One region of the Blautia sp. CAG:257 genome, then DNA from elsewhere that is predicted to be linked to it. Evidence: riboswitches for the same ligand, from Rfam matches in the RefSeq annotation. Region 1 holds a riboswitch; the other holds the start of a gene.
What was found. A riboswitch is a leader RNA that binds a small molecule or an ion and turns the genes downstream of it on or off. The one in region 1 is predicted to bind cobalamin.
Positions count from the first base shown of each region.

Region 2: linked by a shared signal. The riboswitch ahead of QVP40_RS08690 (energy-coupling factor ABC transporter permease) and the one ahead of QVP40_RS10485 (ABC transporter substrate-binding protein) in region 1 are both predicted to bind cobalamin.

Region 1 is NZ_HF999085.1:54,883-70,446, forward strand. Features, by position in the region: gene QVP40_RS10430 (xylulokinase) at 1-570, opposite strand, end outside; gene araA (L-arabinose isomerase) at 609-2,108, opposite strand; gene QVP40_RS10440 (ABC transporter permease subunit) at 2,199-3,209, opposite strand; gene QVP40_RS10445 (ABC transporter permease) at 3,206-4,270, opposite strand; gene QVP40_RS10450 (sugar ABC transporter ATP-binding protein) at 4,263-5,789, opposite strand; gene QVP40_RS10455 (ABC transporter substrate-binding protein) at 6,002-7,054, opposite strand; gene QVP40_RS10460 (sensor histidine kinase) at 7,224-8,636, opposite strand; gene QVP40_RS10465 (response regulator transcription factor) at 8,633-10,264, opposite strand; gene QVP40_RS10470 (DUF1700 domain-containing protein) at 10,720-11,202, shown strand; gene QVP40_RS10475 (ABC transporter ATP-binding protein) at 11,215-11,985, opposite strand; gene QVP40_RS10480 (FecCD family ABC transporter permease) at 12,002-13,060, opposite strand; gene QVP40_RS10485 (ABC transporter substrate-binding protein) at 13,070-14,065, opposite strand; cobalamin riboswitch at 14,400-14,608, opposite strand; gene QVP40_RS10490 (hypothetical protein) at 14,983-15,564, shown strand, end outside.
Region 2 is NZ_HF999069.1:56,703-72,266, forward strand. Features, by position in the region: gene rplA (50S ribosomal protein L1) at 1-10, shown strand, start outside; gene QVP40_RS08630 (EcsC family protein) at 68-871, shown strand; gene QVP40_RS08635 (D-alanyl-D-alanine carboxypeptidase family protein) at 941-1,900, shown strand; gene QVP40_RS08640 (PRD domain-containing protein) at 2,240-3,091, shown strand; gene QVP40_RS08645 (beta-glucoside-specific PTS transporter subunit IIABC) at 3,223-5,109, shown strand; gene QVP40_RS08650 (glycoside hydrolase family 1 protein) at 5,176-6,603, shown strand; gene rbr (rubrerythrin) at 6,730-7,266, opposite strand; gene QVP40_RS08660 (NADH peroxidase) at 7,434-7,976, opposite strand; gene QVP40_RS08665 (Fur family transcriptional regulator) at 8,084-8,479, opposite strand; gene QVP40_RS13900 (sirohydrochlorin cobaltochelatase) at 8,672-9,463, opposite strand; partial or broken gene QVP40_RS13905 (energy-coupling factor ABC transporter ATP-binding protein) at 9,734-10,336, opposite strand; gene cbiQ (cobalt ECF transporter T component CbiQ) at 10,333-11,109, opposite strand; gene QVP40_RS08685 (energy-coupling factor ABC transporter substrate-binding protein) at 11,146-11,445, opposite strand; gene QVP40_RS08690 (energy-coupling factor ABC transporter permease) at 11,447-12,193, opposite strand; cobalamin riboswitch at 12,349-12,540, opposite strand; gene QVP40_RS08695 (response regulator transcription factor) at 12,786-13,478, shown strand; gene QVP40_RS08700 (sensor histidine kinase) at 13,541-15,564, shown strand, end outside.

The DNA.
Region 1 (15,564 bases):
ATCAACCGGGAACATTCCGGCAGCGTCTCCGATTCCCTGGATCCTTTTCCCTGTCAGCTTCCAGTGGATATATGCCTCCAGAGTTGTCATATAATCAATATCTTTCACATGCTCTTCCTTATTCAGGATTGCCTGATAAAGATGCGCAATACTCCATCTCTGAGGAACATTATACTGAAACAGCTCCATCAGTTCCTCAGAAGCCTGTCCTGTGATATTGTTTCTCCAGGTACGGAAAGGAACCAGAAGCTCGCCGTCTTTATTAAACGGCATGTATCCGTGCATCATGGCGCTGACACCAAGCGCGCCCACGCTGGTAAGCTCTTCGCCATACTGTTCTTTTACATTCTCGGCAAGAGCCCGGTAGCTGCCCTGAAGTCCTGCATGAATATCCTCCAGATGATAGGTCCAGATTCCGTTTTCCAGACGGTTCTCCCAGTCATAGCTTCCTGATGCAATAGGCATGTTATTTTCATCTACCAGGACCGCCTTGATCCTTGTAGAACCAAACTCAATACCCAGAGCTGTTTTATTATTCTTTATTGAATTCTTTGCTTCGTTTACACCCATTGTAAATCCTCCCGAATTTTCCTTAGTCCTCCATCCGGTTATTTACGGAATGCAACCTCGTTCCATCTCAGTTCATTCTTAAAATTACGGATGGTTGTGTCTTTGTCAATGTATACAGCCTCAATTCCCATTGCAGCCGCCCAGTCACCCATCTGTTCCGCTGTCAGGTCATAGGAAAATGCAGTATGATGTGCGCCTCCCGCAAGGATCCATGCCTCTGCTCCTGTTGCCAGATCCGGCATCGGAGTCCAGAACGCACTTCCTACCGGAAGCTTCGGCATTGGTTTCTCTGCTTTTTTACACTCTACATCATTGATGATCAGTCGGAAACGGTCTCCCAAATCTACAAGAGAGGTGGCAATGGCCGGACCTGTTTTGGAAGTAAACACAAGTCTTGCCGGATCCTCTCTGTCCCCCATGGAAAGCGGGCAAACCTTAATGCCGACTTTTCCATCGGAAATGCTCGGACAAACTTCCAGCATATGAGACTGCAGAATTCCTTCTCTGCCGGGCACCAGATTGTATGTATAATCTTCCATAAAGGAGGTTCCCTTTGCATCCCTGATCCCTGCTGTCATGATCTTCATAAGACGGACCATCGCGGCTGTTTTCCAGTCGCCTTCCGCTCCAAATCCGTAGCCTTTTTCCATCAGGCGCTGCATTGCCAGTCCCGGAAGCTGCTGCAAAGCTCCCAGATCACCGAAATGTGTCACTATTGCCTGATAATTATTTTCTTCCAGGAAGCGTTCGAAACCGATCTCAATACCTGCCTGAACTGCCACATGACGTCTGAATTCTTCCGGGTCTCTTCCCTCAAGAAGAATGTCATATTTATTATAATATTCTTCCACTAAAACATCAATATCTGCTTTGCTTACATCTTTTACATATTCTGCAACCTCATTGACCGGATAAGCGTCAACTTCCCAGCCGAATTTGATCTGCGCCTCTACTTTGTCCCCTTCCGTAACTGCCACGTTTCTCATATTGTCAGCCACACGGCACACACGGATATGGCTGCTTTCCATGATTCCCACTGCTGTACGCATCCAGGATGCCAGCCGTTCCTGAACCTTTCTGTCTGCCCAGTGTCCTACGATCACCTTTCTCTCAATTCCCATACGCGACACAATATGGCCATACTCTCTGCCTCCGTGAGCAGACTGGTTTTCATTCATAAAGTCCATATCAATGGTATCGTAGGGAATCTCCTGATTAAACTGGGTATGCAGATGGCAAAGAGGCTTTCTGTATTCCTTCAGTCCCAAAATCCAGGATTTTGCAGGAGAAAATGTGTGCATCCAGGTAATCACACCTGCACAGTCTTCATCTGCATTGGCTTCATTAAAGGTTTTGCGAATCAGCTCATTGGTGATCAGAGTGGGTTTCCACACCAGTTCAAAAGGAAATATGCCGGATTTATTCAGCTCTTCCACAATGATCCTGGAATGTTCTGCAACCTTTCTAAGACACTCATCCCCATACAGATCCTGAGATCCTGTACAAAACCAGAATTTATAATTTCTCCCTGTCTTCATTTCACATTTCCTCCTCGATATCAGGGCTGCTTAAAAGCAGCCCATTTCTTTTTCTCGCGCCGGTTATTACGGTCCGATCATCTTTCTTTTTTATTTTTTCTTTTTTGCAGAAGCCAGTACAGACTGGATCACAATAAAGAAGCACAGAAGCGCGGAAAGCACGATTCTTACCCACCAGCTGGAAAGTGTTCCCTGCGCTGTAATAAGACTTGAGATAGTTCCCTTGATCAGAACACCGAACATGGTTCCGATCGGAGTTCCCACACCTCCGGAAAGCAGTGTTCCGCCGATAACTGCCGAAGAGATCGCATCCATTTCCAGTCCTTTTGCCTGCTCAACAAAACCTGCACAGCTGTTCAGGCAGAATAAGAAACCGCCCAGACCTGCCAGAAATCCGTCAAGAACATAAGCCTTAAACATTGTTTTTTTCACATCAAGTCCCATCATCAGAGCGCTCTGCTTGTTTCCGCCGATAGCGTAAAGCTTACGTCCGAATTTACGGTATTTCAAAAGGATTGCACAGAGAACCACTACGATCAGCGCAATAATAACGGTAGGCGGTATGTATGCCGGAATAAATTTACCTTTTTTGTTGGTGGAACCAAAAGGCATATAAAAACGGTAGTTTGCCCAGCTGAGAAATACCTTGTTTTTAATAGCGATCATATCTGTGCTGATGATAGCAGTAAGGCCTCGTCCGAAGAACATTCCTGCCAGTGTTACGATAAAGGGCTGGATACCCATATAGGTTACAAGAAAGCCCTGTACAATACCGAACAGAAGTCCGATGCCAAGAGCAACTGCAACTGCAACATAAGCGCTTGCACCTTTGTTTTCCATAAGGTCTGCCATTACCATACACACAAGGGCCGTTACAGAGCCTACGGAAATATCAATTCCTCCTGTTATCATAACAATGGTAAGTCCGCAGGAAATAACAAGGAGTCCTGCATTGGATACAAACAGGTTCAAAAACGTCTGAATCTTATTAAATCCGCTGTCCCAGAATACTACCATTCCCGCAGCGTACATTGCAAAAAACAGGATGATTGTGATCAGCAAAAGGAAGCCTGTATTTGTCATTTTCTTTTTCTGTTTCATGCCTTCTGACCTCCTTCTGCTGCTGCGCCGGATACTTTTCTGCTTTTCAGTCCGGCGATAAATTTCTTAAATACTTCACTCTGAAGAGTTACGATGATAATAACTACAATAGCCTTGTATACCGGAAGCTGATCCGCCTTTACATTCATTGCGTAAAGAGTTGTTGTAAGAGCCTGAATGGTATAGGCGCCGATCACAGAACCTACCAGGCTGAATTTACCGCCGCCCAGGAAGTTTCCGCCGAGAGCAACCGCAAGGATCGCATCCATCTCAAGATTCAGACCAATGTTATTTGCATCTGCAGAATAAATACGACTGGATGCAACGATTCCTGCAATACCTGCCAGAACGCCGCAGATCACATAGGTCAGAAATTTAATCATCGTGGAATTCAAACCGACCAGACGGGCTGCCTTGCCGTTAATACCAACGCTTTCAATATAAAGCCCAAGAGCTGTTTTTTTCAGGATCAGAGCAACAACAATGACTGTTATTACAGCAAAGAAAACCGGTGTGGGGATCGGGCATCTGCCAATGTAGCCTCCTGCCATTTTGTAGGAATCCACGCGGACATAAGTAATCTGTCCTGCTGTAACAAGCTGTGCGATACCACGTCCTGCCGTATACAGGATCAGTGTTGCTACCATAGGCTGGATACGCAGCTTGGCTACCAGGAATCCATTAAAGGCGCCGCAGAGAGCTGATGCAAGAAGAGCTGCCACTACTGCAAGGATAATGGAATTCTGATACTCGGTAACAGAGGCCTGTCCGCCGGAAAGGATCTGACAGCAAACCGCTGCCGCCACTGCCATTACTGCGCCTACACTGATATCCTGTCCGCCGGAAGCGGCTGTAACAAGAGTCATGCCCACTGCAAGGATAACCAGCTCGGAAGCACGGTTGATAACATCAATAATGTATCCGTAAAGGACGCCGTTCTGAATAGATACATGGAAGAAGTCCGGTGTTTTTATTACATTGATCAGAAGCACGGCGATCAGGCATACGATGGGGAGAAAAAGCCTTGCGCCTGTGATCTGTTTTAATCTGCTTTTATTCATCTTTATCGTCACCTCCTGCAATGGCTTTCATAATGCTGCTCTGAGAAAGCTCATGTTCTTCCAGCTCTCCCACCTTTTCTCCGTCCCGGAGCACTGCCATACGGGAACAGGTACGGAGCATTTCCTCTACCTCTGAGGAAATAAAGGTCACTGCCATTCCCTGATCCGCAAGATCAAGGACAATTTTCTGGATCTCTGTCTTTGTACCAATGTCAATACCTCTTGTGGGCTCGTCCAGAATCAGGTATTCCGGGTTTGTCAGAAGCCATCTGCCAAGGATCACCTTCTGCTGATTGCCGCCGGAAAGGCTCTTGATCGGAGTCTCGCGGTCAGCTGTTTTAATCTGAAGCATGTCAATGTATTTATCTGCCGCCTCTTCCATTTCCTTTCTGCTTAACGGATGGAACATACCTTTTTTTGCCTGAAGGGCAATGATGATATTTTCTCTTACGGAAAGGTCTGCGATAATACCTTCTGCTTTGCGGTCTTCAGGAAGATATGCCATACCAAGCTTCATGGCCTCCAGAGGACTGTTGATCTTTACTTCTTTTCCGTTGACCTTCAGTTTTCCGCAGTCTGCCTTGTCTGCACCGTAAATAGCGCGTACCAGCTCGGAACGGCCGGAGCCCAGAAGACCGGTAAGACCGATTACCTCGCCTTTATTGATCTTAATATTGAATGGTTTAATGGTTCCCTTATGTCCAAGTCCTTCTGCTTCAATTACCGGAACTGAAGCCTCCGGCTTCTTTCCTTCATGAGCGCTCTTAATATCAGCAAGATCATCAAAGTCTTTGCCCATCATCTTGGCTACCAGCATGACTCTCGGCAGATCCTTTGTCTCATATTCGCCTACCAGCTCGCCGTTACGAAGAACTGTGATCCTGTCGCAAACTGCATAAACCTGTTCCAGGAAATGAGTAACAAAGATAATTCCAACTCCCTCATCCCGAAGTCTTCTCATAAGGACAAACAGCTTTTCAACCTCGTCATCATCAAGCGAAGAGGTCGGCTCATCCAGGATCAGTACCTGACATTTCATATCCACTGCACGGGCAATGGCGATCATCTGCTGAATAGCCACTGAACACTCATCCAGCATCTGGGTAGGCGGTACGTGAATGTCAAGACTTTCCAGAAGCTTTTCAGAACGGTTATTCATTTCTTTCCAGTTGATCATTCCCATTTTACGGGGTTCACGCCCAATAAAAAGATTCTCAGCCACAGTCAGGTTCGGGCACAGATTGACCTCCTGATATACGGTACTGATTCCGTTTTCCTGCGCCTCCTGCGGGGAATGATTGATGATATTTTTTTCTTTGTCAGCCATGCGGATGCTTCCGCTTTCAAATTCATGAACGCCTGTCAGAACCTTGATCAACGTAGATTTTCCTGCACCGTTTTCTCCCATTAACGCATGGATCTCGCCTTTACGCAAAGTGAAATCCACATGGGAAAGAGCACGGACACCGGTGAAATTTTTACTGATATCACGCATTTCCAGCACAACATTCTGTTCCATATTCTTTCCACCTGCTTTCCCTAAATTTTTATAATTATCTGTAAAATCATATAAAATATGCCAAAAACAGATTTTCTTCTCTGATTTTGAGCGCAAAAGGAGCGTGGTCCACTGATCCGGGTTCTCCGAATTATGTACCACGCTCCGGATTCACTTCCTGTTTCTCAGACTTTCCTATCTGCTTCCACTTTTGTTGTCAGTCTGCTCTGTAATTAATATGCACGTCCGTCAATGATTTCCTGTGTGATCGGTGTAACTGCATATTCGCCTTCTTCTTCAAGGCTGTTTACTGCTGTTACAGAAGCAACAGTATCGTCAGATGCAAAGATTTCCTCGTCTACATAGTTCAGTTTCTCAACTTCTTCACCAGCTTCAAGAGCTTTGATCAGTTCTTCTGCACGTGGTCCGTGAAGTGGGTTGCACTCTACATCACAGGCAATTTTTCCGTTCAGAGTGTCTGTAAGACCAGCGTTTGTTGTATCAAAGGAGATAACCAGGATTTCACCGTTTGCAATGTCAGTTCCTACTGTTTTGCCGGCAGCCTCAATAGCGTCGATTGCGCCGAATGCTTCGTTGTCGTTCTCACAGTATACAACATTGATATTGTCATATTTCTTCAGCATGGACTCCATAACTTCCTGTCCTTTTGCCTGAGTAAACTCACCGGACTGCTGCTCGAGAAGATCCCAGCCATATTTCTCTACGCCTTCCTCAAGACCCTGTGTACGTCCGATCTGAGCTGTGGAACCGATTGTTCCCTGAATATCTACAATATGAAGATCCTCTGGTTTGATCTCTTTTGCTGTTGCGTATGCGTTCAGCCATTCTGCTGCTTTACGACCCTCCAGAAGAGCGTCTGTTCCGATCCATGTAGTATAAAGGCTGTCATCAGAAACATCAACCATACGGTCAACAATGATAACCGGGATTCCGGCATCCTTTGCTTCCTGAAGAACTGTATCCCATCCGGTTTCAGTTACAGGAGCAAGAAGAATATAATCAACCTCCTGCTGGATGAAGTTACGGATTGCAGTCAGCTGGTTCTCCTGTTTCTGCTGTGCATCGTCAAAGATCAGCTCATATCCGTTTTCCTCAGAGAATGTGGATTTCATGGACTCAGTATTTGCTGTACGCCAGTCAGATTCTGCGCCAACCTGTGAAAATCCAACTGTAATAGTATCCTCTGCCGCATATACGCTTGTTGCGCCTGCAAGTCCTGCTACCATTGCTGCTGTCATAACTGCTGCCATAATTTTTTTCTTCATGTTCCGTTTCCTCCCTTTACTTTTTGGTTCGGTGTTTTTTAAGATGTCTTTATTATAGCGAAAACCACCAAAAACTCCATAGAATATTTTCGGAAAAATGTATGGTCTTTTATCAATTTTTTGTTTTCAATTTAACAAATTGATTTTTTTACGATTAAAGTTGATTTATTTATGATGAGAGGTTAATTTTTTTACCAATACGAATTTCAATTACAGTACCTCTGCCTTCCTCTGAATGAATCTCCATTCCATATCCGGCCCCATAATAAAGTCTCAGCCGCTCTGCCACTGCCGAAAGTCCAAATCCGGCCCGTTCTCCTGTGCGGATCGCATGCTGAATTTCCAGAAGACGCTCTTTTTTCATACCCTGCCCATTATCCGTTACCCTCAGGATCAGATCGTCCCCTCTTTTCTCTCCCTCGATCAGTATTTTTCCCCCGCCTCTTTTGTTTTTTATTCCATGATACAGAGCGTTTTCAGCCAAAGGCTGAAGCGTCAGCTTTGGAACCATAACTTCATTAAATTCTTCCGGAATATGAATCTCAAATTCCAGAATATCCCGGTATCTGGACTGCTGGATCTCCAGATAACTGACTGTATGTCTTTTTTCCTCGGAAAGGGTGATCACATCGTTTCCCTTTGAAAGTGAGGTCCTGAAAAATACAGACAGATTGGAGATCATTTCCACAGCATCGTCATTCTGTCCCCCTTCGATCAGCCAGATAATGGTGTCCAGCGTATTATAGAGAAAGTGAGGGTTCACCTGAGCCTGAAGAAGCTGAAGCTGTGTCAGATGCTGCATTTCTTCTTCCTTTTTTACACTCTGCAGCAGTTGCTCGATCTTCTCTGCCATCCTTCGGATTCCTGCATCCAGCTCCTCAATTTCCATACTGTCAGTATCGACTTCAGAAATCTCAAAATTTCCCCGTCCTACTTCCCTGACATTTCCAAGGATTTCTGTCACAGGTCTTGTAATGCTTCTTGAAAACCGAAAAGAACGGCGCAGCATAATACCTACTGTAACCACAAACAGAACCACAACGCCGCCCACCAGCATATAGACTCTTTGTGTCATAAGAGACTCCATATGAACCAGATACATGGATTCGTTATAAATAAAATTCTGCATTTCCTCTACAATAAGACGGGTCAGAATCCGGATATTGTTGTCCATGGAAGCCATTTTCTGGTCATACTCAGTGATCTCTGTCAATTCCACCATTCTTTTTTCAAGGTTTTTCAGATAACTTTCCAGATGCTTCAGATTTTTACGGCTCTCACTGCTGGATGTATTTTCTTTCAGCTTGTTCAAGATTTTTTCTGCATCCCTGACACTTTTCATCACTTCAGGCAAATAGCTGTTTTCCTCTGTTCCTACAGCAATAGAGTACATGCCAAGATCAACATCATCCTTAAAATGAAGATTAAATTCACTGCTGATAGCAAGATTCTCAAGAAGTCTGTCATACTGTGAAATATACCTGGAAACAATAGCCAGAAGCAGAAGCATTAATACCACCATGGGCACCAGCGTACCGAGAAGGATTCTTTTTATTTTTGTTTCCAGCCGGATCTTCTTCATCCTCTGTCCTCCCTGGTTTTACGGTATTCACTTGGCGTCATTCCCTGTGTCTTCTTAAATAGATAGCTGAAATAATGGGCGTCTTTATATCCAACCTCTGCTGCGATCTCACTGGAACGTTTTCCGGTACACCGGAGCAGCTCCCTTGCATGCTCCATTCTGAGAGCTGTCAGATATTCTATAAATGTCTGTCCCATATTCTGACTGAACAGAGCACTGAAATGATTGGCGCTGATGTTTGCCACCTGAGCGGCAGTATTCAGAGAAAGACTTTCATTCATATAATGAGTATCAATATATTCAATGGCTGATTTCAGGATACTCCGGTTTCTGTTTCCCGAGTTCTCATCCCGAAGCATAATTGCCTTCCGGATAATATCCTGAGCGTATTTTTTGGCAGTTTCCATGGATTGAGCCCTTTCCATCAACTCCTGCTCTGTATCCTGTCCTTCCAGTCTGCCCGGTTCGCAGCCTAATTTCTGCAAAAATCCCAGAACAGAAAACCTTACATTCAATATCACATAATTGCGGAACACCAGAGATTCCATTGCCTCATAGCCGATAGCCTGAAAATAATCTCTTACAAAGTCCTCTGTCTCATCCAGAAGCCCACTTCCCAGAAATCGTTCCAGAGTGGCCGGATTCAGGGCATTGATGTCAATTTTTTTCAGAAAAGGGCTGTTATCCCTTTTGGTATCTTCCTGTTTCAGATCCTTATAATAGAGAACAGAGCCGTCATAAAGATAACGCCTTGCAAAGGTTTTGGAAGCTGTATAATAACTGGATTTGATACTGCTCAGTCTTTCTACCGGCTGTCCCACTGCCAGAAACCAGTCCTGCTCCCTTTCGCCCTTCATAATCCCCTTAAAAAACTCCACACATTTTTCTGTATTTTCAGAAAGCGCGTCTCTCTTTTCCTTTACAAGAACGCCATAGCTGAACGCATTGTTACGGAAGAGCATGGCATTTGCATTGTCCACAAAAAAAGCTTCCATTTTTTCTCTTCTCTGAGCTTCACACTCAGAGTACGCTTCAGAAATATCATAGCTTTCCGTTCCGGTATCCATTGTAAAAAGAATGATATTGTAGACTTCTGCAACAATATCAAGCCCTAGCCGCTCTGCCTGTCTGTAGATTTCTCCCACATCCATTTTTCCGCTGACAAGAGCTTCAAAAAAATCTCTGCTTGCATTTCTTTCGTATTCCTGAATCTCCCTGCGGAACTTTTCATAATAGTCCCGCTGTCCTTTTTCTCTCTCCCAGCGTTCCCGTATTTCTGTCAGACGCTCCAGAAATGCATTTTTTGTAATGGGCTTTAAAAGATAATCTTCTACCCCTATGGCTATCGCCTGCTTTGCATAATTAAAATCGTCATATCCGCTGAGAATCACTATTTTCATCTCAGGAAAATCCTTTCTCACCATACGGCACAGGGTCAGCCCGTCCATAAACGGCATTTTAATATCCGTGATCAGAAGATCCGGCTTCAAATTTTTTATCATTGGAAGAGCCACTTCCCCGTCCGGAGCCTCGCCAACCAGCTCATATCCATACTGCTCCCAGGGAATCATCTTTTTTATGGTCTCCCTGACAACAATTTCATCTTCCACAAGAAAAGTTCGTAACATGTTTCCTGCCTCCTGCCTTTTTGTACTGGTTTCCCTTTTCATAAAAACATGATCAGACCATCTGTTTTTTATTTTATAACCTGGAAAGAATGTATACAAGCTATTTTTACGGAACAGCCCTAAAAAATCATCCTTCTGTTTCCATGAAATTTACCGGACCTTCTGAATTGTTTTATGGAAATTTAATATTTCAAAAACTATTATGATTTCTTTCTGTATGATAAAATATCAGTAATTCTATGCATACACATTTATCAGATATTAAGCAGAAAGCTCTGTGTCAGACAGGCATAAAGGAAGAATCCTTCCATGTTCCCCATAATAAACACAGATTTTCAAAATCCTTATTCAGCTTTAAAAAATATGTTTGCTTATAGAATAAAACTTTCTTCTGATATACAGAGGAAGTCTGCACAAAAATAAAATAACGTTCATAACGATTTCGGGAGATAAACATGACAAAAAAAGAATTTCTTAATATTTTATACGAGCAGCTTTCAGACCAGATGCCGGAGGCAAAAGCCTCTGCGCATACACAATATTACCATGATTATATACAGGATGCCATAAAAAGGGGACAGAAGGAAAAACAGGTTCTGGATTCACTGGGCGATCCCAGACTGATTGCCAAAACCCTGATCGATACCGATGCAGAGCCTTCTGTTTTTTCCGGAACCAATACCTCGGATTATTCAGGACAGGATATTTACCATACCGAAAACACAGGTTATGGAAATCAGTCGGACAGTGAATACGGCCAGCCCAAACACCGGCACTACCATCTGGATCTTTCCACCTGGTACGGAAAGCTGATCGTGATCGCGGCGGCGGCAGCTGTTCTTGCGCTTCTGTTTATGGTACTCAGCTTTCTGCTGCCTGTTATCCTGGTGGTGGGCGTAGTCCTGTTTCTGGTTTCTCAGTTCCGGAAAAGACACTGATAAAAATGTTCTTTATATCCAATCTGGAAGATAATAAATCTGAAGCTTTCCAGTTGCCGGATTCCGGGAAATCTGAGCCCTGATCTGAAAATATTTCCAGAGGTTCTCTGAAGTGAGAACCTCTTCCGGAGTTCCGTCGTCCACGATCTTCCCCTGATACATAAAAAGAATCCTGTCACAGTAAAGAGCTGCCAGATTCAGATCATGAACAGAAGAAAATACTGTTGCCTCCTGTTTTTTCAAAATATCCATAATCTGATACTGATAACTGATATCCAGGTGATTGGTCGGCTCATCCAGAATAATGTACCGACTTTCCTGAATCAGCACTCTGGCCAAAAGCACTCTCTGTTTTTCGCCTCCTGACAGACTGAGATAAGATCTGTTTTCATATCCCTCCAGTCCCACTTCCGCAAGATATTCCGCACATAATTCCCTGTCCCGGGACGTATCTCCCTGAAGAAATTTTTTATGAGAATAACGTCCGAACATTACCATATCCTGAACCTTAAAATCAAATTCCATATTATTTTCCTGAGCCATTACTGCAAGCTCCCGGGCCATTTTTCTGGAAGACAGTTTTAAAATATCATTTCCGTCAATAAATACTGTATTATACTTTGGACGAAGAGTTCGGTAAATATTTTTCAGAAGAGTGGATTTGCCACAGCCATTTGGTCCTACCAGCCCTACGAATTCTTTCGTATGAATTTCAAGAGAAATATCCTTTAAAATTTCTTTTCCCCGGATCTCATAATCCAAAGTTTTTACCTCTAAACTCACTGTCTCATAACCTCCCTCACATCTTTTCTCTGCTCCCTTTCCGGATCAGATACAGGAAAAAAGGCGCTCCAAAAAAAGCCGATATCACTCCCACCGGCAATTCTTCCGGAGCAATCAGCACTCTGGAAAGAAGATCTGCGATCACAGCAAACAGTCCGCCTCCCAGAAGTGCCAGCGGAATCAGTCTTCTATGTGCTGAACCGGCAACTCCCCTCATCATATGAGGCACAACAAGACCGATAAATCCGATTACTCCGCTGACCGATACCACCACTCCTGTAAGTACTGTAGAAGCAGCAATAATAACCCATTTTAACTTCCGGGTATCCACTCCCAGATTTTCTGCCGCATCATCTCCCAAAAGAAGTACATCCAGCTCTTTTGCAAACAGAAAAATCACTGCCACTGCAATAATAAATACCACTGCCACATAATGCAGCCGGGACCAGGTAGCTCCGCTCAGAGACCCTACCATCCAGTAAAGCGCTGTCTTTGTCTTATCTGACGCGCCCCCGCCATACACTATTAAATTTGTTATGGCTGAAAACAGAGCCGAAGTGGCTATTCCTGCCAATACCAGCTGGGTGGATGTGATACGTCCCCGAACAGAAGCGATCTTCATGGACATAATAATCGAAAGCGCTGCTCCGGCTGTCGCTCCCACAATCACAGAATAGCCTCCAAAAATGCTGAACATTCCAAGTACCATAGCGCAGACCGCTCCTGCCGATGCTCCAGAAGAAATTCCAAGCACATAAGGATCAGCCAGGGAATTTTTTGTGAGAGCCTGCATCAGAACTCCGCACAGCGACAGTCCGGCTCCTACAATAAATGCCAGCAGAACTCTCGGGAAACGGATATTCCAGATAATATTTTCTGTTTTTGTCTCCCATGCTGCATCAAAAATTTCACGCCCAAAACTTTTATTAATAATGATCTTCACAATATTTACCGGTGATATTTCTACTGCCCCCATAGTCACAGAAATACAGGTAAAAACAGCGATCATCCCTAATATAAAAAGCAGAAGGACGGCAAAATGCCTCCTCCCGCCTGCTGTTGATCTCTTTTTCATAACATCCTCTTATTTAAACATATCCGGATAAAGCTGCTGTGCAATCTGCTCCACTGTAGCCGCGCTTCCTGCTGACCCCTGCATGTCACTGCAGCTTGCGGAATAAATTCTGCCTTCTTTTACTGCTGTGAGATCTTTTGTATACTCGCTGGTTTCCAGAAATTCTTTTTTGGCAGCAATATCATCCTTACCTGTATAATCCAGAATTACAATAGCTTCCGGATCACGTTCAATCACTTCTTCCCAGGAAGGAGTTGCCCAGCCTTTTTCAATATCATCAAAAATGGAAATACCGCCTGCAAGCTTCAGGATATCTCCCGGCATTCCCTGGCATGCAGTAAAAGGTGCATCCTCACCGGAATCATAAACAAACACTTCTACCGGATCTTTATAAGCATCCTCGCCAATGGTTTCCTTCACTGACTGAATCTTGTCCTTCATAGCCTGTACTTTTTCTGCTGCCACATCCTCTGCCTGAAAAATCTTTCCAAGAGTTTCGTAATCTTTATAAAGATCTTCAAAGGTGGCCTGATCTGAACATACATACGGGAAATACATTGCAATACCATTTTCCTCGCAGAAGTCTTTATTAAAGCTTTTATCTGCAAATACAGAATCCCAGCCAATCAGAAAATCACAACCAGTTTCCAGAAGTTTTTCTTTTGACATATTAGAAAGAGCCTGTCCCGGTTCCAGAAGCTGAGGAACTTTCTCGCTTGCCGGAAATTCTGATTTTGTGCTCCAGCAGTTTCCTTTTGTATAGCCTGCCATCTGATCCTCCAGCCCCAGATCAAAGAAAAGATCCGCCATTTGTTCCCCGGATGCTACTACCGCAGATGGCTTTTCTGTAAATGTATACTCTACATTCTCTCCCAGACCTGAACGCTGTAAATTCAAAGTAATAGTTACTGGTTCATAATCAGTCTCTGCTGATACCGTCCCTGCACTCACTCCCACTGTCATAACCGCAGCCATCATCATACTGAGCATTTTTTTGTTACACATTGTTTTTTCCTCCTGAAAATATAATCCGGCCCATCTTTACTTATCCTCTACAGAACAAAGCGGACAAGTCCGCTTATCACTCCCTAAATCCCTCAATCCTTGAGGGACTTGTTCTGCTTTGCGTGCCAGATGCAGACTGCCGTAGGCAGTCATATTCCGCATGCATCCGGTCGCATCCTCGCGGAGCGTTTTGTGTTTACTAGGAAGATTAGTACAGAATGTACTACTTTCCTGGTAAACAAAAAAACACTGCCGCCTTTCGGCCGACAGTGCATCTGTTTTCCCATATATGGATACAGTATCCCCTTGTTTTTCTGCATGACCATGGCCCGTGGATGCAAAAAAGAACTAAGCAGGTCTTCTGGCTTCGCGCAGCAATATTGTTCTGCTCCTTCCCACATTCCTGTATGAAATGCAGTGAAGCAAAACTGCTTCTATGCGCTCACAGCGGCGGCACCGCACAGTATTCTCACCTGTTTCCCTTTTCACCGATTCTTACAGCTATCTCCGGATATCTGTAAAATCAACACTTAATTCTATTTTTTTATATCATGGTCTTTCAAAAATGTCAAGATATTCACAATTCTACAGACCTATCTGACTGTGCTTTGGTGCTGTTCATATAGCATTCTGACCAGGCTGATGCGAATAGCAGCATATTATTTATTATATCGACAAATCCGGATATTGTTCACAGAATCCAGCGTGTCTCTTCTTTTCTTTATAGGTATCCATTACGCTTTTATTGGCATCTGTTCATTTCATATTTATGCCACCATGTGATATTGCAGCAGGAACATCCACCTGTCACACTGTTATTTTTTAATATTTTCTTAAAATGCAGATTATTCTTTTTTTTCAGAATTTTCTGTGATAAAATCATTATATTACACTTACATCTCAGGAGGAATCTATCTATGAAAGATGAAAACTCTCAGGTACCTGAAACCTTTGACGAGCAGGAACAGTTCCGCCCTGAAAAAAGAGGGCTTCGACTGTTTTTTGCCGGATGGGTCTGTGTTTTTATCAGCTTTGTTTGTATCCTGATAGCCGTTTTGATCAATGATCTTCATTTAAGTAATTCTCCGGATGGAGACCGCATTTTCATTATAGGATTTTTTATTTTCTCTACTATAGGCCTATTCCTTATTGTAAAAAATTTCTTCGATGGTCTGATGTGGGAATCTGCTGTTAAAAAGAACAAGCTCATACGCCGCAAATTAACTGTGCTTCCTTCTATCAGCCATCCATCCCTTCAGTATCTCCTTCTCTCCAACCAGTTTAAAAACGACGGAAATGGCTATTATTACCGAAAAAAATTTTCCTTCTGGCAGCTTTGCTTTGTCCATTACTACTTTCGGCTGATTCCGTCCTGGAATCTGGAAGAAACCATAGATCAGGAAGTTGACAGATTTGACGGTATCTGTCGGAAAGGAAGAAACACTGCCTCCTGTCTGATTCTCGTAATGTATATGGACAATCTCACAGCAGCTACCAAA
Region 2 (15,564 bases), on a different contig from region 1:
ATTAGTTTAATATATGAAAACAGGGGCATTCCTTTCGGGGGATGCTCTTTTGTTTTTGGAGATCATTATGAGAAAACGAAAAACTCCTTTACAGAAGGAACTGCAGCTGCTTGAAAAACAGGAAAAAAGATATCTGGAACAGAGACAGAATCAAAGTGATTCTAGGCTCAATAGATTTCTGGAGGACAAGGTTCCGGATAAACTGCAGAAAACACTGGAAAAAGCCTTTGCCAGCGCCTTTAAACTTATATTTGTAAAAGGCGTACAGGTCATAGAAAAAACATATAAAAAGCAGGAACTGGAAAAAGATTTTAAGGTTCAGGATTATGCAAATCAGATTAAAAATGACAGAAAGTCATTAAAAACAATAAGGAAAAATGCCGGTAATACAGGACGCCTGAATACGCTTGCCTCAGGTGCGGCAGGACTTGGAATGGGACTTATTGGAGTGGGTATTCCGGATATACCTGTATTTACAGGATTTTTGCTGAGAAGTATTTATCAGATTGCCTTGAAATATGGATTTTCTTATGAAGAGGAAAAAGAAAAAAAGTGGATACTTCTTCTGATACAGGGAGCGGCATCTTATGGGGAAAAACAAAAGGCAGCGGATAAAGCGGTTGAGTGCTACATCCAAAATGAACTCGTTGATAATTCCATTCCGCTGGATGAAATAATTCAGGAAACAGCCAGGATTCTTTCCGGAGAGCTGCTTTATATGAAATTTCTTCAGGGTATTCCCATTGTGGGAGTGGTCGGGGGAGCCTTTGACTTCAAGTATATGAAAGAGATTACAACCTATGCGGAAATAAAATACAGGAAACGATATTACAGGAATCTGTCGGAATATGATATGATAGAAAAGAAATAATGGTAGTTTAGAGAAAAATTCCAGAATTATTTTTTATGATAGAACAGGGATGGAAAGAGAGGAATCAGCGTGGAAAAAAGAAGATACAGAAAAAAGAACAGGAGAAAACAGAATTTAAAAAAGCTGTTAATGGTTCTGGTCATTGTATTTGTATTCTTTGGTCTGGAGCTGATCGTAGGCTGGCGATCAGGAGTTGGCGCATGGATGCAGGAGTTTCAGAAACCCGTTGTCCGTCAGCTGGACCTGAGCGGAATCAGTAGCCCCTATGCGATTCTGATTCAGGCCGGAAGCGGAAAGACAGTAGGCGATCTTAACGGGGAAGAGCAGATGTATCCGGCCTCTCTGACAAAAATGATGACTGCGATTGTTGCCATTGAGGAACTGAAAGATCTGGACCAGGAAATCACGCTGACTCAGGAAATGTTTGCCGGATTATATGAACAGGATGCCACGCAGGCAGGATTTCAGCCCGGAGAAACAGTCCGGGCTATAGATCTTCTGTACGGCGTTATGCTTCCCTCAGGCGCAGAGTGCTGTATCGCTCTTTCTTATGCGATTGCCGGTTCTGAACAGGGATTTGTGGATCTGATGAATAAAAAAGCAGAAAAGCTTGGAATGGACGGAACTCATTTCTGTGACAGCACAGGACTTCATAATCCGGATCATTACAGTACGGCAAAAGATATGGCAGTTCTTTTACAGTATGCGCTGAAAAATGATACGTTCCGGGAGATTGCAGAGAGTCCCTGGCATTCTACGCCCGGTACGAATCTCCATCCGGACGGGATTACCTATTACAGTACCATGTTTAAGAACCTTTCAGAGACCTCTGTAACAGGAGGAAAGATTCTGGGCGGAAAAACCGGTTTTACCAATGCGGCAGGAAGCTGTCTGGCAAGCTTTGCAGAAATCGAAGGCGTGGAATATATCCTTGTGACAGCAGGAGCAATGGATGGGGGAACGCCGAATATTACAGATGCAGTGACTGTTTACAATCGCCTGGGAGAGGCGGCCCAAGCCCTGAAATAGTTGATATCTAAAGGGAAATATTATCAGGAAATTATTTTTGCCTTAAGGAAATCAAGATGATTCTGCAGGATAGCAGTACTTTATCTGTAAAGTAAGAGAATTATATTGGGGAAAATAGACAAAAATTTATAACATTTTTTGTAGGATATTCCAGATAGACAGACATAATTTTTTCTGCTATCCTTGTATACAGAAGTTAAATAAAGACGGATTAGTCCAAGGATTGTTACTGAAATAATTTATTATCGTCAGGCAAGACCTTATAGTATATGAAATAAGTTTTATATACTGTAATGGTCTTTTTTTATTTATTTGCAGTAGTAGGGAGCGAAAGGGAACATGGTAATTTATAAGATTTTAAATAATAATCTGATTTTATCAAAAGATAATCAGGGGCATGAAGTCATCATAAAAGGATGTGGAATTGCTTTTCAGAAGAAAAAGGGGCAGCAGATAGATGAAAAACGGATTGAAAAGGTTTTTGTCGCAGAGACAGCGCAGATCAGTAAAGAAATTCAGGGATATCTCACCTCTATTCCAGAAATATATCTTGACTTTGTGGAGGAGTATGTAAATGAGGTAAAAGAAAAAAATGGAATGAATCTGAATGACAGTATTTATTTCTCATTAAGTGATCACATTATGGGAGCGATTTCCAGGTTAAAACAGGGAATCCGTATTCAGAATATGCTTCTTCTGGACATCAAACTTCTTTATCATAAAGAGTATGAAATTGGTTTGGATTTGTTGCAGAAAGTAAATGAAACATTTGAAACAGATCTGGCAATTGATGAAGCTGGATTTTTTGCATTGCATTTTGTGAATTCACAGGACAGTGGAAAAACAGACAGTTACCAGATTTCCATAATCGTACACCAGATTTTGGATGTAGTAGAAAAATATTATGAAAACATAAAATTTCAGGAAGAAAATCTGTATTATCAGAGATTTCTGACACATTTAAAATATTTTGCCCAGAGATTTTTTCATAAGGAACTACACTATGAAGAAAATGGTGAACTGTTTCAGATTATCAGAGAGCAGTATAAAGAAGCCTATGGGTGTGTAAAAATGATTTACCTGATGATGAAAGAAGAATATGAATACGATATGACGGAAGATGAAATGCTGTATCTGACAATTCATATTCAGAAGATTACAGAGGATCATAAACGGCTACAGTCGATTTAGTGTAAGATTTTTACAGACATCAGATAAGGTGTTAATGGATTGTTACTGGAATGCGTTCGATAAAAACGTATCTTTTCAGGCAAGACCTTTAATCATAAATTTTAATATTTATTATTAAAGGAGGTTCTAAAATGAAAAAGGACTATTTAGAAACTGCAGACACGCTAATTGCAGCAATGGGAGGAAAGGACAACATCATCCGTTTATTTCATTGCATGACAAGACTTCGTTTTTATGTAAAAGACAAAACGAAAGTCAATGAAAAGGAGATTTTAAAGCTCTCCGAAGTTTCAGGTGTAAACTGGCACGAGGAACAGTTTCAGGTTATTGCAGGAAATGAAGTAAATGCTGTCTATAAAGCGCTGGAGAACAAAGGCATTCCGACGGACGATACACGGGAAACTGATCCTGTAAACCCAAAAGGGGTTGTTTCCAGGATTGTTGATGCCATTACCGGTTGTATGACACCTATGATTCCGGCTCTGACAGCGGCAGGAATGATTAAGGTTGTACTTACACTTTTAACAACTTTCCATTTGGTATCTGATACCAGCAGCACTTATCAGGTTATCAGTTTTATAGGTGATGTAACCTTTTACTTTATGCCATTTCTGATTGCGGCAAATGCTGCAAAAATTTTCAGAGTAAATCAGTCGCTGGCATTGTTTATAGCGGGTGTTTATCTGAGTCCTGTATTTGTCAGTATGGCAGCTGGAGATGCGGCAATTACTTTGTTTGGGCTGCCGGTTACAAAGGTAACCTATTCTTATTCTGTAATTCCGGTTATTCTGATGGTATGGATCACACACTACATTGAACTTTTTGTAGATCGTATTACACCGAAGATGGTAAAATTAATTCTCAATCCAACACTGGTTATTCTGATTAGTGCGCCGATCGCCCTGATTGTAGTTGGTCCTATCGGAACAATCATTGGTAATGGACTTGCAGTAGCAATCAACTTTTTATCTGCAAAACTTGGTTTTGTGATCGTTGGTATTCTTGCGGCTCTTTTCCCGTTCATTGTTATGACGGGTATGCATCATGCGCTTACACCAATCGGACTGAATGCAATTGCGACAGGAGGCTCAGATACCCTGATTTTTGTATCTCAGGTTTGCTCTAATCTTGCACAGTCAGGTTCTTCTTTTGCGGTAGCAGTAAAATCAAAAGACAGTAATATGAAACAGCTTGCAAGTGCAGCGGCAGTATCTGCATTAATGGGGATTACGGAACCGGCACTTTATGGTGTCACACTGAAATTGAAACGTCCTGTTGTTGCTGCATCTGTTGCAGCTGGAATTGGCGGTATTGTAGGTGGACTTTTTCAGGTATCCCTGTATATTGCTCAGAATTGTATTATGGCAATTCCGGCATTTATCGGGGATAAAGGGATGAGTAACCTTCTGTATGGAATCATTATGATTATTGTATCGTTTGTTGCTTCCTTTATTCTTACCTTTATTTTGGGATTTGAAGATGTAAAATCAGATAATGAGATAAAGGAAAGCTCAGAGGCACAGGGAACAACAGAAACACAGCAGAGAAATCCTTTAGTAGAAAAAGTTGAACTTTATGCACCTGTAACAGGAACTGTAAAAACACTTGCCAATGTTGCGGACAAAACTTTTGCAGATAAAGTACTTGGAGATGGAGCGGCAATCTTTCCATCAGAAGGAAGAGTTTATGCTCCGGCTGACGGAACCGTTGTAAATATCATGGATACAAAACATGGAATTATGTTCGTAGCAGACAGTGGAGCAGAGATTTTGATCCATATTGGACTGGATACTGTCAATCTTAAAGGCAAATACTTTAAATCTTATGTAACAGACGGTGAAAGAGTAAAGAAGGGAGCACTTCTTGTTGAGTTTGACCTTGAAGCAATCAAAAAAGAAGGATATGATTTGACTACATCAGTTGTTGTTACTAATATTTCCGATTATATCAAGGCCGTATGTATGGAAAAAGAGGGTAGTGAGATCAGTGCAGGAGAGAAGTTTCTGACAGTCGTATAAACATAAGTACAGATCAGGCAGACAGGAGATATCTGTCTGCCGTTTTAAAGACAGGAGAAAGCAGATATGAAAAATTATAATCGTATGCCCGAAAATTTTTTATGGGGCGGAGCAACAGCTGCTAATCAGTATGAAGGAGGATGGAATGAGGGCGGAAAAGGGTTGTCTATTGCAGACATTCTTACGGGAGGAAGCGTCAATAAGGAACGCCGTCTGACACCTCCAGAGCCGTTACCCGAAGAATTTTATCCAAATCATGAAGCAACTGATTTTTATCATTGCTGGAAAGAAGATATTGCTCTGTTTGCTGAGATGGGATTTAAAATATATCGTTTTTCAATTTCGTGGTCACGGATCTTTCCAAAAGGAGACGAAGAAACTCCGAATGAAGAGGGGCTTAAGTTTTATGATGATGTTATAGACGAATTAAGAAAATATGGAATTGAACCACTGGTAACCATTTCTCATTATGAAAATCCACTTCATCTTTCGCTAGAGTACGGTGGTTGGAAAAATCGTAAACTGATTGATTTTTATCTTAGATTTGCCAGAGTATTATTTGAAAGATATAAAGGAAAAGTAAAGTACTGGCTTACATTTAATGAGATTAATATGCTGACACAGCCGTTTGGCGCAGTTTTCTGTGCAGGGATGCTGGATTCGGAAGATGTATGCCTGCAGAGTCGGTATCAGGCAATGCATCACCAGTTGGTTGCAAGTGCTTTGGCAGTATCTATGGCGCATAAGATTGACAATGAAAATAAGCTGGGGTGTATGCTGGCATATCATAATGGTTATGCTTATACCTGCCATCCAGAAGATGTTTTTTATGCCCAAAGATTTGGGCAGATTCATAATTCAATTGCCGGGGATGTTCATGTGAGAGGATATTATCCTGGATTTGCTGCAAGATTTTTTGAAGAAAATGAAATAGAGCTGGAGATTGAGCCGGAAGATGCGGGTATATTGAAGAATGGTACGGTAGACTTTGTTTCTATCAGTTATTATTCCAGTAATTGTGTCAGCGTTGTGAAAGAAGGTGAGCTAACCGCTGCCAATGGAGGGGAAAATATTAAGAATCCATATCTTGAAACTTCTGCATGGGGATGGCAAATTGATGCAGTGGGACTCAGATATGTTTTGAATCAGATTTATGACCGCTATCAGATTCCAATCATGATTGTAGAAAATGGTCTGGGAGCCGTGGATGAGCTGACAGAAGATGGAAAAATCCATGATGAATACCGCATTGAATATATGCGTAAGCATATAGAACAGATGAAGGAAGCTATCCATGATGGTGTAGAACTGGTTGGCTATACATGCTGGGGATGTACCGATCTTGTTAGTGCTTCAACCGGAGAATTGAAAAAAAGATATGGTCTGATTTACGTTGATAAAAATGATGACGGAACAGGAAACTTTGCCAGAATTCGTAAAGACTCTTTTTACTGGTACAAAAGAGTAATAGACTCCTGTGGTGAAAAACTATAAAAGAACAATAAAATATCCTGGCCAGGTTACGGAGCCTAAAAGCTCTGTACCTGCCAGGATATTACTATTCTGTGATGGTAGAGTTAAATAACATTATTTTCACACATGATTTCAGACGAAAGAAGATCAATAATTCTCGACTTTGCGCTCAAAATAAGCTCTTGGATGGGCACATACCGGACATACTTCAGGAGCTTCGTCAGCCATATGAATATATCCGCAGTTGCGGCATTTCCAGCCAAGAGGCGCATCTCCTTTAAATGTTTTATCAGCTTTGTAGGATTCCAGAAGTTTTTTGTATCGGGCTTCGTGAGCAGCCTCTACTTTGGCAACACCTTCAAATTTTTCAGCCAGCTCTTCAAAACCTTCTTCTCTGGCTTCCCGTGCCATTCTTGCATACATATCTGTCCATTCAAAGTTTTCACCCTGAGCGGCATCTTCAAGATTGGTTTCAATATCATGAATTCCATGAAACTCCTTAAACCACATTTTAGCGTGTTCTTTTTCCTGATCCGCAGTTTCCAGATAAAGAGCTGCAAGCTGCTCATATCCTGCTTTTTTTGCAGCGGAAGCAAAGAAGGTGTATTTATTTCTTGCCTGTGATTCTCCTGCAAAGGCTTCCATAAGATTTTTTTCTGTTTTGGTTCCTGCATACTTTGACATGTGGTTTCCTCCTTTATCACTGATAATTGATTGTTTAAAATTGCTGTATAGCTTCTTATACCATATCATTCAAAACATAAGTGTGTCAACATATGTTTGATTTAGGCTGTTTTTTACATAAAAGAAAGCGGAGAGCATGTTCTGCTCTCCGCTTCAGAGGCTTATTCTTAGCCGAAGTATCTTTCAAGAAGACCCTGGAATGCTTTTCCGTGTCTAGCTTCGTCACGAGCCATCTCATGAACTGTATCATGGATTGCGTCAAGGTTAGCAGCTTTTGCACGTTTAGCAAGGTCAAATTTACCTGCTGTAGCGCCGTTCTCTGCAGCAACGCGCATCTCAAGGTTTTTCTTTGTGCTGTCTGTTACAACTTCACCAAGAAGCTCAGCGAATTTTGCAGCATGCTCTGCTTCTTCATAAGCAGCTTTTTCCCAGTAAAGACCGATTTCCGGATAACCCTCTCTGTGTGCTACTCTTGCCATTGCAAGGTACATACCAACTTCAGAGCACTCACCCTCAAAGTTTGCACGAAGGTCAGCAAGGATGTCTTCGCTAACGCCCTTAGCTACACCTACAACATGCTCAGCTGCCCAGCTCATGCCTTCTGCCTGTTTTGTAAATTTGTCAGCAGATGCTTTACAGATCGGACATACCTCCGGTGCGTTCTCGCCTTCGTAAACATAACCACATACATTGCATACCCATTTAGCCATAATGATAATCTCCTTTTCTTAAATAATTATTTTTAATAATAGTAATTGTTACTGTTTTGCTATGTCTATAATCTACCATACTGTTTGCTGAATGTCAAGGGAAATTCTTAATTTTTTTCTTTCTTCATGCAATCTTCACACATTCCGAAGAATCTGGCGCTGCAGTCAGTAATTATGCCGTTAAAATGCTCTCCGGCCCTTTTCATAATATCCTGCATGTCTTCTGTTTCCAGATCAATGACACAGCCGCATTCTGTACACATAAAGTGACAGTGGGGCTCTACCCGGCCGTCAAAACGATCTGCGCCGCCAAAGCTGGCAAGTTTTTTGATCTCACCAAGATCAGAAAGCAGAGAAAGATTTCTGTACACAGTTCCAAGGCTGATATTTGGATAGATAGATTTCATGTTTTCATATACCGTATCAGCTGTGGGGTGGTCTGTGCGTGTCATCAGAAATTCCTTGATGGATTCGCGCTGTCTGCTGTATTTTAATGCAGCCATAGGCACACTCCTTTCTCCTGTAATAACAATAATGGTTATTGATATTATATAAAACAGGAGTTGATTTGTCAAGAATTTTCAAATATAAACAAATGTATTTTAAGATTATCAGCTTTTATTTTTTGTTATGTTTTGCCAGGGAACAAAAAAACAGCTTTAAAGCTGTTTTTTCATTACATTTCAGGCAGGATTTTACTGGACATCCAGACGTTTCAGATGCTCCACCAGAATTTTACGGATGCCGGGATATTCGCCCAGCCCTTTTAAGACAGGCTCTACTTCATATCTGGCTGATTTAAACTGGCTGTACCAGGATTCCGGATCATCCCCGGCCATATCATTTTTTGCATGGTCTCCGGCTACGATCATAAAAGGTGCAAGAATAACTTTGGAAGGCTGGTAGGAACGGATCATTTTCAGCAGAGTTTCCATGGAAGGGTAGGCTTCAACCGTTCCAAGGAAGATATTCGAATATCCTTTGTCCTTAAAGGTATAGTCCAAAGCAGCGTAAATGGAATTGGAAAAATGCGTAGTGCCATGTCCCATCAAAACAAGAACCTGGTCTTTTTTCAGGCTGGAAAATTCGTCTGCAATGGCCTGGATCACATCCAGGCTGTCCTGTTCGCTGGTAAGCAAAGGATCGCCAAAGGAAATGGAGTGAAAATCCTCCCTGTAGGAAAGGGCGTCCTCTTTCATAAGATCGTTTTCAATACCATTGATCACATGAGTTGGCTGAATAAGAACATCAGTGATTCCATCTCTGCGCATTTGCTCCATGGCCTCTTTTACCGTATTTACATGGATCTGATCCCTGTCCTTCAGTTTTCGAATGATCATTTTGCTGGTCCATGCCCGGTAAAGGGGATAATCCGGAAAGGCTGCCTGCATTTCTTTTTCAATAGCGTCAATGGTTACCTTGCAGGTATCATGGTGGCTGGTTCCGAAGCTTACAGCCAGAATTGCTTTTTTTCTGTTTTCAGTCACGATGTTGTTTCCTCCGTAATGTGGGTTTAAATTAATATCAGAAATGTAAGTTTCAAGTGTTTTCAAATTGCGGGGAAGAGGCAGGGAAGCCTTTAAAATCCCTTTTTTACAAAGACTTTCAAAAAGCTCCAGAACAGCAGGCGTTTCCAGGTTTGTTTTTTTCAGAGCGCCCCGGTTTCCAAAAACCTGAGCGGGAGTTCCCTGCATCAGTACCTTTCCTTCATGAAAAAGCATAACCTCGTCCGCCCATTCGTAGGCATAGTTGACATCATGAGTTGCCATCAGCACAGTGATGCCCTGTTCTGTCAGCTGCTCTACGATATGATTTACCATTGTGGTATGGCGGGGATCCAGAGCAGCGGCAGGCTCGTCCAGAATGATAATATCCGGATGCATGACCAGAATATCTGCAATGGAAACCTGTTTTTTCTGACCTCCGCTTAAGGCGTGGGTGGGTTTATGGCGGAAAGGAGTGATCTCCAGATATTCGATCACATCCTCCACCTCTTTTTTTGCCTGTTCTTCCGGAACCCCAAGATTAAGAATCCCAAAAGAGATTTCCTGAAAAACGCTGGCAGAAAAGAGCTGATTGTCAGGATCCTGGAATACAATCCCTACCTTGCTGCGGAGCTTCAGAAGATCTTTCTTTTTATAGCCCACTTCCTCTCCGTTAAAGTACAGCTTTCCTGACTGAGGCTTCAGTATTCCGGTACAGCAAAGAAAAAAAGTAGATTTTCCACTGCCGTTTGCCCCCATAAAGGCTACTTTCTGTCCCCGTCTGATTTCCAGGGAAAGTCCGTTAAGGGAGTGGGAGTTGTTGTCATCATAGGAAAAGTAAAGCTCATCGGCTTTTAAAATAATATCTGGATTCATAAATAAAATCTCCTCCACAGAGCAAATAAAAATAATGCGCCGTCAAACAGGATAATAGCCAGAATCACCTTTTTTTTAGGCGGGCGGGATTCTGACAGAACATGGATAGTTCCGTCATAACACCGGGCTTCCATTGCGTCATAAAGGCGGTTGGAGCGGCTGATGGCGCGTATCATCAGAACAGACCCCATCATACCGAAGGACTTCAGAGCTGTCCGGTAGTTTTTATTTCCAAGCCTGCAGTCCTGAGACATGGAAATCGCGCTGGCAGTTTCCAGCAGAACAAAAATAAAACGATAGATCAGAAGCATAAGCTCGATCAGTATTTTGGGACAGTGCAGTTTCTTTAACACATCCAGGATATCCGGTACCGGAGTGGTAAAGGAAAGAAAGTACAGGCAGGAAACCGCTGCAAGTGCAGTAAGGATCAGCTGCAGGGCATACAGGCAGGAATCCAGACTGGAGGTAAGATACCATGTTCCCACAGGAATGGCGAACAGATCCAGAGGAGTTTTCCGGATATTCAGTATAATAGCCACAGTGCTTAAAAGTAAAAAGGCCAGTGGGGCAGTAAGGAACTTCAGATAGCGAAAAACAGGGACCCCACCATAAAAAACGGTAAGAATCCCTGTTGCTGCTAAAACAATCCCTGCCACTGCCGTGGAACGACTCATTACGCAGATACACAGCGTAATCACAGCGAAGGCAAATTTTTCACCGGCATTTTCATATCTAAGCTTTGACTGATAACAAAGCTTGTCAATGACAATCATAAAAATCTCCTTTCATCAGAGAAGGCCGGATTTTGATCATTGATCCTTCATCCATTTTTTGCGTTCTACAAAACGTCCCATTATAAAGGCGATAATTCCGACTCCGATACCTGTCTGGATACAGAAAAGGAGACTTTCCACCTCGCCCGGAAGCTCTCCGCCAAGAAGCTGTTCAAAAACAGGCGTAGCCCATGGCTCATAAGAGGAATCGACTTCTTCCACAACAACACTTCCGGCATCGTCAGAACCGCCGAACTCGGCATCCTTCAGTACAAACAGCGGGACAAAAGCAATCAGAAAAATGGCAACGATTGCAGCGATTACAGTCTTTTTCATATTATTTTGCCTCCTTCAGAATTCCCATTGCGCGAAGCTCCGGTTTTGCATAGGTTTCAAGACCCATGAAAATTACTACAGTGATGATACCTTCGATAATGGCAAGAGGTACCTGTGTTGGTGCGAAAATAGCCATGAATTTGCCCAGGGCAGCTCCGAAGGTAGTGTCTGCGTTATGAGCAAGGGCAAGCTGGCCGGCTGTGACGCAGTAGGTAAACAGATCGCCCAAAGCAGCCGCAAGGAAAACAGCAACCCGTTTATTTACATTCATTTTTTTGCACAGAACATAGATTCCATAAGAAACAAACGGACCGGCAATAGCCATGGAAAAGGTGTTTGCTCCAAGTGTGGTAAGTCCTCCGTGTGCCAGAAGAATCGCCTGGAACAGAAGAACGATCAGTCCCAGAATGGAAACAGCGGCCGGACCGAAGAGAATGGCTCCGAGACCGGTTCCGGTCATATGTGAGCAGCTTCCTGTGACGGACGGTATCTTCAGTGAAGAAATCACAAAGATAAAGGCGCCGGACATGGCCAGCATGGTGATCAGGTTTCTGTGTTCATTCAGAGTCTTTTTTATGGACATAAATCCTGCAATAAGAAAGGGTACGCATAAAACACCCCATGCGATGCAAAAGCTTCCCGGAAGATAACCCTCCATGATATGCATGGCACTGACGTTTGGAACAATGCCGAAAGCAAGAGCAAAGGCTCCGGCAAGTACAAGAATTTTCTTTTGTTTTTTACTCATTTTCTTCTCCCTTCTGATCAAACAGAACTAAAATAAAAAAACCTGTGCGGTTATACCGACAGGCCCTCAGAAGAACAAGAGGTAATAGCAGGAAAATAGAATTGATCTGCTATGAGCCAACCTGTTCTTACACAAGGCCATCGTTCGTAACCTGTGTAAATTTCATGTAAAAGGCAGGCCTTTTGACTTGGGCATCATCACTGCATTTCGTCTTCCCGGGTATCTTCAGATATTCAGTGACATAATGAAATGCGGCTCTTCCGTTACAGCGGCGTGACCGTGTGAGACTTTCACTCAACTTTCCTATTCTCCTGCATAAGCAGACACCGTTTTACATTCAATTCTGAATTTATTGTAGCATAAACCCCAGTGTTGTCAAGGAAAAACGCAGCAGGGATGCAGGAAACCGCAGCGGTCTTTTTTTCTGGATGACACTGTGATATACTGGTTCAGGAATGAAAAAAACATAAGAAATTCTTAATAATTTACCCCTTTTATCTTAAACACCATTTGATATTCTTAGTATAACGAATCACAGAAAAGAGACTGTGATCCGGTGTGAATTTAATTTTGTTTCAGGAGGTACAGAGACGTGGCAGAAATACTGGTTTGTGATGATGACAAGGCGATCGTGGAGGCAATAGAGATCTATCTTTCACAGGAAGGTCATCATATTCTTAAAGCTTATGACGGAGAGGAGGCTCTTCGGACACTGCGGGAAAATCCGGTAGATCTGCTGATCATTGACGTTATGATGCCAAAGCTGGACGGAATCCGGGCGACTCTTAAGATCAGAGAGGAAAACCCGCTTCCCATTATTATTTTATCCGCAAAGTCAGAGGACGCAGATAAAATCCTGGGCCTGAACGTAGGGGCGGATGACTATGTGACAAAGCCCTTTAACCCATTGGAGCTGGTGGCCAGAGTCAGATCCCAGCTTCGCAGATATACTCAGCTTGGCGCTGTATCTCAGAAAAAGGAAAATGTTTACGTAACAGGCGGACTGACTGTGGATGATGACCGCAAAGAGGTCTGTGTGGACGGAGAACCGGTAAAGCTGACTCCCATTGAGTACAGAATCCTTCTTCTTCTGGTAAAAAATCAGGGAAGAGTATTTTCTACCAATCAGATTTATGAAAATATCTGGAACGAAGAGGCAATAGCGGCAGACAATACTGTGGCAGTCCACATCCGGCATATCCGTGAAAAGATTGAGATCAATCCAAAGGAACCCAGATACCTGAAGGTGGTCTGGGGACTGGGCTATAAAGTAGAAAAGCTTTAAACGCCCGGCAGGTTATTAAGAAGAGAAATCCATATATCAGGAAGATGGAAAGGGGCATTATTATGAAGAAAAAATGGTATAGAAGCAGCGCGGTGAAAGCCGCCGCTCTGGTAGTGGGCGTTGCTTCTCTGACTGCTGCGGCAGCAGGCGGAGCGGCATCTGCAGGAATTATGAGTGAAGGCGTTCTGCCTTTTGACAAAAAGGAATATCTGGAATCCAGAAGCTTTGAGCAGAGTATGCGTCATGCCAGCTTTGATGTGCTGATCGCAGAATCAGAAAAAAGCTACATGGAATCAAAACAGGAAAACGAAGAGGTGGATCTGTGGGAGATCCTTGCAGATGAGGAAACGGATACAGAAGGCTCCTCAGGTCTTGTTTACAGGCTCGGCGACCTTGAGAAATGGGTGGAGACCGAGAACTGGGATGCTCATACAGAGGATGTTCTGGTGTGTGTGAAGCCGGATGGAAATCTGGAATATATGTATTATGAAGATTTTGAAAAAAAGATCAGAGACGGAGAACTGGGATTTCTGGTGGCAGATACCTATGGAGAATATGATGATGGGGAATATGCAGAAGGCTATACTCAGCCGGAAGAAAGCGGCAGCAAGTTTGTGGATGCGCTTTCAGCACAGGGGATTCTGGCATGTCTGAAAAACCATGATTATTCCAGCTACGGATATTATGGAGATATTAATGATTATTATGCTGAAAATATCGGAGTCCTGAATTCCGGCGTTACCGGAATTGCTGATGAGGACGGCAAGATCATTTATACAAACGTGATCAATGAATATTCCGATTATCAGATTGCAGAGGCTTTCCCGCCGGTGGGTGCAGACAGCATCCTGGATATCCTGAACGAAGAGCCCGGATGGAAGGGAAGATTTGAGGATGCCTTTTATGCCCTGAACCATGCTCTTGCTCAGGTACAGATGGAGAAGTCGGCAGAAGCTATGCTGAAAGAGCATTACGGTGAGGGAAAAACCAATTTAAGCTATATTCTGGCCCTGAATCCGGGAAGCCGGGAAGAAAAGATACAGTCCAACACAGATGCAGGAGATTATGAAAAAAGAATCCAGAAATTAAAATCCGGTCAGGATCCGTATGTTGTAGTCACTTCTTCTCCGGAAGAGCATGATACAAACATCGATATTCTGAAGAAAGACCATTACTTTAATCTGTGGCAGCATACAGTGGACAATGCAGCTGCGGATGACCGGGATATCGACTATGTATTTGCCGCCTGGGTCGATAAGGATTTTGCGGCGGACGATCTGCTGGCAGAGGACGCAGAGAATTTTGAAAAATATGCAGCTTATCTTACGCCTTCCATGGCGGTATGCGGCGCAGGGATCCTGATCTTTCTGATCTGCCTTATTATTCTTACTGCCGGCGCAGGAAGAAACAATGAAAAAGAAGAGGTACAGCTGAATTTCTTTGACCGCTGGTATACAGAGATCGGCGCAGCAGCTGTATGTGCTGTGTGGGCAGTTCCTGTATTTCTGTTTCTGGGGCTTGGGATCAATGTAGACTATGTGGATAAACTGAAATATATTGTGGCAGCAGTGGCTGGTCTGGGAGCCTGGACCGCAGTGATGTTTTTGGGCGGCTGGATGAGTCTGGTACGTCGTATAAAAGCAAAAACTTTCTGGAAAAACAGTGTTCTGAGAAAAGTTTTTGGATTGCTGAGAAAGCTTTTAAGTCTGCTCAAGAAGTTTTGCCTTAAGATTGTGAAAGGCTGCAGAAGGTTTGTTGATTTTTTCGCGGAAAACACAGCCAGCAGGATTAAAATGGCGCTGCTGTTTGGCGGATTCTGTTTCTTCCAGTTTATAATGTGGACAGCCATACTTTGCGGCGGTGTGATCCTTCTTCCGGTTGTTGTGGCTGTGGATATTCTGGGACTGATCTATTTTCTCAGAAAAGCCAGAGGACGGGAGCTTATCCTGGACGGCCTGAAACGCATTACAGACGGCGAGCTTCAGTATAAAATTCCCCTTGATAAGCTTACCGGAGAGCAGAGACAGATTGCTGATTATATTAACCGGATCGGAGAGGGACTTGATGCAGCAGTGGAGGAAAGCCT